2 regions of the Streptomyces sp. NPDC001157 genome follow, and region 1 is predicted to be linked to the other one. Evidence: riboswitches for the same ligand, from Rfam matches in the RefSeq annotation. Region 1 holds a riboswitch; the other holds the start of a gene.
What was found. A riboswitch is a leader RNA that binds a small molecule or an ion and turns the genes downstream of it on or off. The one in region 1 is predicted to bind S-adenosylmethionine.
Positions count from the first base shown of each region.

Region 2: another riboswitch for S-adenosylmethionine. It lies ahead of thrC (threonine synthase); the one in region 1 lies ahead of ACWDAG_RS10465 (aminotransferase class V-fold PLP-dependent enzyme).

Region 1 covers NZ_JBSFJW010000004.1:461,778-465,983, reverse strand. Annotated here, with positions in the region: gene trpD (anthranilate phosphoribosyltransferase) at 29-1,093, shown strand; SAM riboswitch class IV at 1,165-1,281, shown strand; gene ACWDAG_RS10465 (aminotransferase class V-fold PLP-dependent enzyme) at 1,445-2,818, shown strand; gene ACWDAG_RS10460 (Lrp/AsnC family transcriptional regulator) at 2,931-3,212, opposite strand; gene ACWDAG_RS10455 (rhomboid family intramembrane serine protease) at 3,209-3,943, opposite strand; gene ACWDAG_RS10450 (hypothetical protein) at 4,109-4,206, shown strand, end outside.
Region 2 covers NZ_JBSFJW010000008.1:337,867-342,072, forward strand. Annotated here, with positions in the region: gene ACWDAG_RS18315 (cold-shock protein) at 1-43, opposite strand, end outside; gene ACWDAG_RS18320 (MoaD/ThiS family protein) at 495-770, opposite strand; gene thrC (threonine synthase) at 884-2,170, opposite strand; SAM riboswitch class I at 2,189-2,345, opposite strand; gene ACWDAG_RS18330 (glucosyl-3-phosphoglycerate synthase) at 2,504-3,448, shown strand; gene ACWDAG_RS18335 (alpha,alpha-trehalose-phosphate synthase (UDP-forming)) at 3,544-4,206, shown strand, end outside.

The DNA of each region.
Region 1 (4,206 bases):
TTCTTCTACGACGACCAGGAGCGGCCTTATGAGCGCTGTGACCCCCGCTGGAGGCGACACCGCGGCGGGCCGTTCCTGGCCCCTGCTGCTGAACGGCCTGCTGGACGGCCACGACCTCACCGCCGACGACACCGCCTGGGCGATGGACCTGATCATGCGCGGTGAGGCGACCGACGCCCAGATCGCCGGGTTCGCGGTGGCGCTGCGTGCCAAGGGCGAGACCGTCGAGGAGATCACCGGCCTCGTCCGGACGATGTACGAGCACGCGAACGTCATCGAGGTGCCGGGCCGGACCGTCGACATCGTCGGCACGGGCGGTGACGGCGCGAAGACGGTGAACATCTCCACGATGTCGGCGATCGTCATCGCCGGCACGGGCGCAAAGGTCGTCAAGCACGGCAATCGGGCCGCCTCCTCCGCGTCCGGCGCCTCGGACGTCCTGGAGAAGCTCGGCGTCAATCTGGAGCTGACGCCGAAGCGGGTGGCGGAGGTCGCGGAGGAAGCCGGCATCACGTTCTGCTTCGCCATCAAGTTCCACCCGGCGCTGCGTCATGTCGCCGCCGCACGAGGGCAGTTGGGCATCCGGACGACCTTCAACGCGCTCGGTCCGCTGACCAACCCGGCGAAGGTGAGGGCACAGGCGGTGGGCGTCGCCGACCCGCGCCTGGCTCCGCTCATCGCGGGCGTCCTCGCCGAACGCGGCAACTCCTCCCTCGTCTTCCGCGGCGACGACGGCTTCGACGAGCTGACGACCACCTCCACGTCCCGGGTGTGGGTCGTCCGCGACGGCAAGGTCACCGAGGAGACCTTCGACCCCCGGGACGTCGGCATCGAACTGGTCCCGGTCGAGGCCCTGCGAGGCGCCGACCCGTCGTACAACGCGGAGGTCGCCCGCAGGCTCCTCGACGGCGAGAAGGGCCCCGTACGGGACGCCGTACTGCTGAACTCGGCGGCCGCGCTCGTGGCTCTCGACCCGGGTCCCGGGACGCTGGCCGAGCAGATCCGGGCCGGTATGGACAAGGCGGCGGAGTCGATCGACTCCGGCGCGGCCAAGCGGGCGCTGGAGCGCTGGGTCGCCGCCAGCAACGCGTAGCAGAGGACCGCGGTCCCGCAATCCGGACAGGAGTTGCGGGACCGCGATCACTTCACGTACGTTCCTGTCCAGGTCATGAGTGACAGTCATGAGGCCCCGGCCGACTGTCCGGCAACCCTCCGTCCGTGGCGGGGTGCCCCGGGTGAGGACCAGGCCGTAGGCAGCGAGGTCTACGGCAAGCGCGGACCCCTCGAGCAACCAGGGGTCCTGGTCGTCGAGGAGCCTTCCGTGAGCAAGCGAATGCGATAGGGCCGCAGAGCCCCGCCTCCGCATCCCCTTTCCTTTTCACGCCCCTGCTTGAGCCGTACCGCTCGCGGGGCGAATTCCACCTGCTTCCACGGGAGTTCCGCCATGTCTGTCTCCACCGCTGCCGCCGCCACCTCCGTTTGCAGTGACATTTCGGGGGCGCTGCCCGTTCTGGGCCGGGATGTCACCGTCCCGCTCGTCACGGGCGGCGAAGTCACCTACGCCGCGCTCGACTACGCGGCCAGCGCCCCGGCCCTGCAGCGCGTCTGGGACGACGTGGCGGCGTACGCGCCCTACTACGGGAGCGTGCACCGCGGCGCCGGCTACCTCTCCCAGCTGTCGACCGACCTCTTCGAGAACGCCCGCAGGACGGTCGCCGAGTTCCTCGACTGCCGGCCCGACGACCAGCTGATCTTCACCCGCTCCACCACGGACTCCCTCAACCTGCTGGCCCAGGCCCTTCCGGCCGACTGTCAGGTCTTCGTCTTCGAGACCGAGCACCACGCCAGCCTGCTGCCCTGGAAGGACGCCCGGGTCACCTACCTCAACGCCCCGCGCACCCCGCAGCAGGCCGTGGAGACCCTGGAGCGCGCCCTCGCCGACCGCGACCCGTACGGCCCGGCCCTGGTCTGCGTCACCGGCGCCTCGAACGTCACCGGCGAGCTGTGGCCGGTCCGCGAGCTGGCCGCCGCCGCCCACGCGCACGGCGCCCGTATCGTCCTGGACGCCGCCCAGCTCGCCCCGCACCACCCGGTCTCCGTGCAGGACCTCGACGTCGACTGGGTCGCCTTCTCCGGCCACAAGCTGTACGCGCCCTTCGGCTCCGGCGTGCTGGCCGGCCGCGCGGACTGGCTGCAGGCCGCCGACCCCTACCTCGCGGGCGGCGGCGCCAGCCGCAAGGTCACCCGGCGCGCGGACGGCGGTGTGGATGTGGAGTGGCACGAGAGCGCGGCCCGCCACGAGGCCGGCTCCCCGAACGTGATCGGCGCCTACTCCATCGCCTCCGCCTGCAGGGCGCTCACCGAGGCGGGCTTCGACACCCTGGTCGCCCGGGAGCAGCACCTGATCGAGAAGGTCCGTGCGGGCCTGGCAGAGGTCCCACAGGTCAAGGTGCTGTCCCTCTTCGGCGATGACGCGCCCCGGGTCGGCGTGATCTCCTTCGTCGTCGAGGGCTGGAACAGCTCGCACTTCGCCGCCGCCCTCTCCGCCGAGTACGGCATCGGCGTCCGCGACGGCCTCTTCTGCGCCCACCCGCTGGTCCGAACCCTTCTCGGCACCGACCCCCAGACCCAGGGCGAGTGCGGCGCCCCCGAGGCCGCCCCCGGCGAAAAGTCCCTCAACGCCATCCGCGTCAGCTTCGGCGCCGGCACCCCCGACGAGCACGTCGAGCGCTTCGTCACCGCCGTGAAGGAGCTGGTGGCGGACGGCGCGAAGTGGCAGTACCGAACGGAGGACGGCCGCTGCGTCCCGGCAGTCTGAATTTGACCGCCGTCAGGGGCAGCGGCTCTTAGGGGCGCGGGGAACTGCGCGACCAGCCACAACGGACCGGCACCCGCACACGAACCGCGCCCCGCAGACGCCTAGGCGTCGATCAAGAATCCAACCCGATGGCAAACGCGGCCTCAAGGTCATGCTGGGAGTACGTACGAAACGCGACGTGCGTATCCGTCGCCTCCACCCCGGGGATCTTGCTGATGCTCCCAGGGATCACATCAGCAAGATCCTCATGCTGCTTCACACGAACCATCGCGATCAGGTCATACGTCCCGGTCACGGAAAACACTTCGCTCACAGACTCCAGCGAAGCGATCCGCTCCGCGATCTCAGGGATCCGGTCCACGCTGGTCTTGATGAGGACGATCGCGGTGATCACGGCTGGTTCTCTCCCTCGGGGGCCGGAGCTGGGGCGGACCTCACTCTAGTCGTACGGCCGAATCGGACCCAGGCGTAGACGAAGCCCACGCCGAAGCCCACCAGGTGGGCCAGATAGGCCACCCCCGGTCCCGTCGCCGCGCGCCCGGCCGCCAGCCACTGCAGGGCCGCCCAGAAGGGCAGCACGATCCAGGCGGGGAAGCGCAGGGGGAGGAAGAACAGGAACGGCAGAAGACTGGTCACCCTCGCCCCGGGGAACAGGTACAGAAACGCACCCAGGACCGCCGAGATCGCCCCGGACGCGCCGACCAGGGACTGCTGGGACGTGGCGTTGGCCGCCGCGTACCCCAGCAGCGCGAGGTAGCCGCAGCCGACGTAGAAGAGCGTGAACTGGACGCGGCCCATCCGTTCCTCGGTCATCGCCCCGAAGACGTAGAGGAAGAGCATGTTGCCGAGCAGGTGCACCCAGCTGCCGTGGACGAAGAGGGCCGTGGCGGGGGTCAGGGCGGCCCTGGGGGAGCCCTGGAACAGTTCGGCCGGGACTACCCCCCAGCGGTGGAAATAGGCGCGCTGGGCGGCGAGCAGCGCGTCCGCGGAACCGTAGGCCGGACTGAGGCCGGCTGCCGGGCCGGTCACGAAGAGCAGACAGCACAGGGCGATCAGCGTGTGCGTCAGGGGCGCCGAGGGGCGCCGGATCGCTCTGCCGAGGGTGGCGGTCCACTTGCCGATCATGAACACAGAGCATGACGTAACGGGACGCAGTCGCACAGACCGCCTCGCCGCCGTGGACGGGCGGGCGGCGAGTCCGCCCCAGGCCGTAGGGTTACGAGCCACACGCCCGGGGAAGCCCGGGCGTCATTGACAATAGAAGGCCTAGAAGGAAAGAGCACAGGCACGATGACGGTTCCCCTCCCGACCGCCACGACGCGGTGGCGCTGCACCCTCTGCGGCAACCTCACGCGTTTCGACGTGACCCGCTCGTCGAAGGTGGTCGA
Region 2 (4,206 bases), on a different contig from region 1:
ACCCCTTCTCCGCGTTGAACCACTTGACGGTGCCCTGAGCCATGCCTAACTCCCCTATTACTGGCCCTTGCACAGATCCACACTTCGCGGATCCGGGTCAGACCTCACCCCCCACGGTTGGGGGCGTGCGCCGGAACGCGTCGACCGCGGCTGAATGTATCTGTCCAACTGCCGTCTGCAACAGGTCAATCGGACGAGAATTCCGGGCACGACCGGTCGGGAATTTACGGAGAATTCGCCTGAATTCAGGGCAAGTCGGGCCCCATAAATGGAGCATAAGACGCAAAAAACCTGCACACTTTGGCTACTTCTCGCTGCCGGAGAAGCAAGAACTCATATGCACGCGGCAAGCGGAGTCGAGCAGGTTCCCCAACTGTACCGCGCTCAACCATGCAGAATTGCCCCCTCCGCTTCTCTCGCGGAGGGGGCAATTCGATGAACTCTCGGTAATCAGCGTTACCGAAGGTAATAATCGGTCGTCCGACCTGTTTCGCTCAGCCTCCGGCCACGGCCGGAATGATCGAGACGCCCGCCCCGTCCGGAGTCGCCGTCTCCAGCCCCTGCTCGAACCGCACGTCGTCGTCGTTCACGTACACATTGACGAACCGGCGAAGCTTGCCCTGGTCGTCGAGAACGCGGGCGGCGATCCCGGTGTGGTTCTTCTCCAGATCGGCGATGACCTCGCCGAGGGTGCCGCCTTCGGCGGTGACCTCGGCCTGCCCGCCGGTGTAGGTGCGCAGGATGGTAGGGATACGAACGTTGACGCTCACGGTGAAACCTCCGGTCAGGGTGTGGCTTTCAAGGGGCTCGGGGCTGTGTCGATTTGCGGCTCCGCCGCGGGGCGCGACCAGCCCCCACCGGCCCGCAGACGAACAACTACCTGCTAGGCGAGCCCCGCCTCACGGAACGACTCAAGGCTCGGCCGAATCGTCGCGGTGAGCCCGGTGCCGGCCACCGCATCCAGCGTCTTCAGACCGTCACCGGTGTTCAGGACGACCGTCGTCAGGGTCGGGTCGAGGACACCGTTCTCGATCAGCTTGCGCGTCACGCCCACGGTCACGCCACCGGCGGTCTCCGCGAAGATCCCCTCGGTCCTGGCGAGCAGCCGAATGGCATCGACGATCTGCTCGTCGTTGACATCCTCCACCGCACCCCCGGTGCGCCGGGCAATGTCGAGCACATACGGCCCGTCCGCCGGGTTGCCGATGGCCAGCGACTTGGCGATCGTGTTCGGCTTCTGCGGCCGTACGACGTCGTGCCCCGCCTTGTACGCGACGGAAACAGGGCTGCACCCCTCGGCCTGCGCGCCGAAGATCTTGTACGGCTTGTCCTCGACGAGCCCGAGCTTGATCAGCTCCTGCAGACCCTTGTCGATCTTCGTGAGCTGGGAGCCGGAGGCGATCGGCACGACCAGCTGGTCCGGCAGCTGCCAGCCGAGCTGCTCGCAGATCTCGTACGCCAGGGTCTTGGAGCCCTCCGCGTAGTACGGCCGCAGGTTGACGTTGACGAAGCCCCAGCCCTCGCCGGCCGGGTCGCCGATCAGCTCGGAGCAGAAGCGGTTCACGTCGTCGTAGTTGCCGTCGATGCCGACGAGCTCGCCGCCGTAGACCGCGGCCATGACGACCTTGCCCTGCTCCAGGTCGTGCGGGATGAACACGCAGGACCGGAAGCCGGCGCGGGCGGCCGCGGCACCCACCGCACCGGCCAGGTTGCCGGTGGACGAGCAGGACAGGGTGGTGAAGCCGAAGGCGCGGGCGGCCTCGATGGCCTGGGCGACGACTCGGTCCTTGAAGGAGTGCGTCGGGTTGCCGGAGTCGTCCTTGACGTACAGACCGCCGGTCACGCCCAGCTCGCGGGCGAGGTTGTCGGCCCTGACGAGCTTGGTCCAGCCGGGGTTGATGTTCGGCTTGTCGGCCACGTCCGCCGGGACGGGCAGCAGGGGCGCGTAACGCCAGATGTTCGCGGGACCCGCCTCGATCTGCTTGCGGAGCTCCTCGGTGTCGTAGGCCGAGAAGTCGTAGGCGATCTCCAGCGGGCCGAAACACTCCTCGCAGGCGAAGACCGGGCCGAGGGGTACCCGGTGACCGCACTCGCGGCAGGAGAGCGCCGCGGCGGGACCGAGGTCGACGGTCGTGGGGTCGGTGGTGCTTGCAACAGTCTGCGCAGCCATGTGAGGCGAGGCCCTTTCTCCTCATCTTCCTCACGACGCATCTCGCCGTGAGACGGATTTGGCACCTTCCCTAGCCGGGAGCCTCGCGGAACGATCGGCATCGATCGGTACGAGACCGGCTGGAGGGTTGCCGGGGCTTCATCGGGCCGTATCCCTCTGCCCCTCTGGATGAGCGGTATGCGGTTGTAAACGCCGGACGAGCCCCGACATGCGATGGTCACCAGCGTTGTTCAAGACTGTAACCGAAGGCCAGGACAGTTGAGATAGTCGTCCGAACCGCGAGATGGATCACACGTTCCACGCTCGCCGAGAGAACGCAGAGGAGCCGCCTACGTGCTGGAAGAAGTCGAGCGCTGGCTGAGCACCCGCTCCTGGTCCCTGACCGATCGCCCTCTCCACAGGATCCTCGCCGCCAAACAGCGGTCGGGACAGTCGGTCAGCGTCGTGCTGCCCGCACTCAACGAGGAGGAGACGGTCGGCGAGATCGTCGCGATCATCCGTCACGACCTCATGCAGCAGGTTCCGCTCGTCGACGAGATCGTCGTCGTCGACTCCGGGTCCACCGACCGCACGTCCGAGGTCGCCGCGGCGGCCGGGGCCAGGGTCGTCCACCGTGACGACATCCTGCCCCGCATCCCGACCGTCCCCGGCAAGGGCGAGGTGCTGTGGCGCTCGCTCCTCGTCACCGACGGGGACATCGTCTGCTTCATCGATGCCGACCTGAAGGAGTTCTCCTCCGACTTCGTCTCCGGGATCGTCGGCCCGCTGCTCACCGACCCGGGGATCGACCTCGTCAAGGGCATGTACGACCGCCCGCTGGGCGGCGCCCAGGGCCAGGGCGGCCGGGTCACCGAGCTGATGGCACGCCCACTGCTGAACATGCACTGGCCGCAGCTGGCCGGCTTCGTGCAGCCGCTCGGCGGCGAGTACGCGGCCCGGCGCAGCCTGCTGGAACAGCTGCCGTTCCCCGTCGGGTACGGCGTCGAGCTGGGCATGCTGGTCGACGCCCTGCACCTGGTGGGCCTCGACGCGCTCGCCCAGGTGGACGTCGGGGTGCGCAAGCACCGCCACCAGGACGGGCAGGCGCTGGGCCGGATGTCCGCCGCGATCTACCGCACCGCACAGCTGAGGCTGGCCCGCGGCCATCTCATCCGTCCCTCCCTCACCCAGTTCGAACGGGGCGAGGACGGCTTCGAGCCGCGCACCTACTCCGTGGACACGGAGGAGCGGCCGCCGATGGTGGAGATCGCGGAGTACGCGTCGCGCAAGGTCGCCTGAGGCGGCGCGTTACGCGGTGCGGGCGGTGTATACGGTCCACCCGCAGAGCCCAGCCGTACGTTTGAGCGTTTCCGGGCCGGGCTAGGTTGAGGCGTATGGCTTCCACGCACTCCGCTGGTCATCAGGTGCTGGTCGCGTCCAATCGCGGCCCGGTCTCGTACGAAGTGCAGGAGGACGGCTCGCTGGCCGCCAGGCGCGGCGGCGGCGGGCTGGTCTCCGGCCTGTCCGCGATCGGGCCCGACGCGGACGCCCTGTGGGTGTGCTCGGCGCTGTCCGACGGCGACCGCGAGGCGGTACGGCGCGGGGTCGGCGAGGACGGTGTGCGGATGCTGGACATCCCGGCCGGTGTGCACGCCGACGCGTACAACGGCATCGCGAACTCCGTGCTGTGGTTCGTGCATCACATGCTGTACCAGACGCCGCTTGAGCCGGTCTTCGACGCGGAGTTCCGGCGGCAGTGGGCGTCGTACGAGACCTACAACCGCGCCTTCGCCGAGGCACTCGCCCAGGAGGCGGCCGAGGGCGCGGCGGTGCTGGTGCAGGACTACCACCTGTGTCTGGTGCCGGGGATGCTGCGGGAGGTGCGGCCGGACCTCAGGATCGGACACTTCTCGCACACTCCGTGGGCGCCGGTGGACTACTTCCGGATGCTGCCGGACGACATCGCCGAGCAGCTGCTGCGCGGCATGCTGGGCGCCGACCGGCTGGGCTTTCTGACCCGGCGCTGGGCGGACGCGTTCACTGCCTGCTGTACGGCG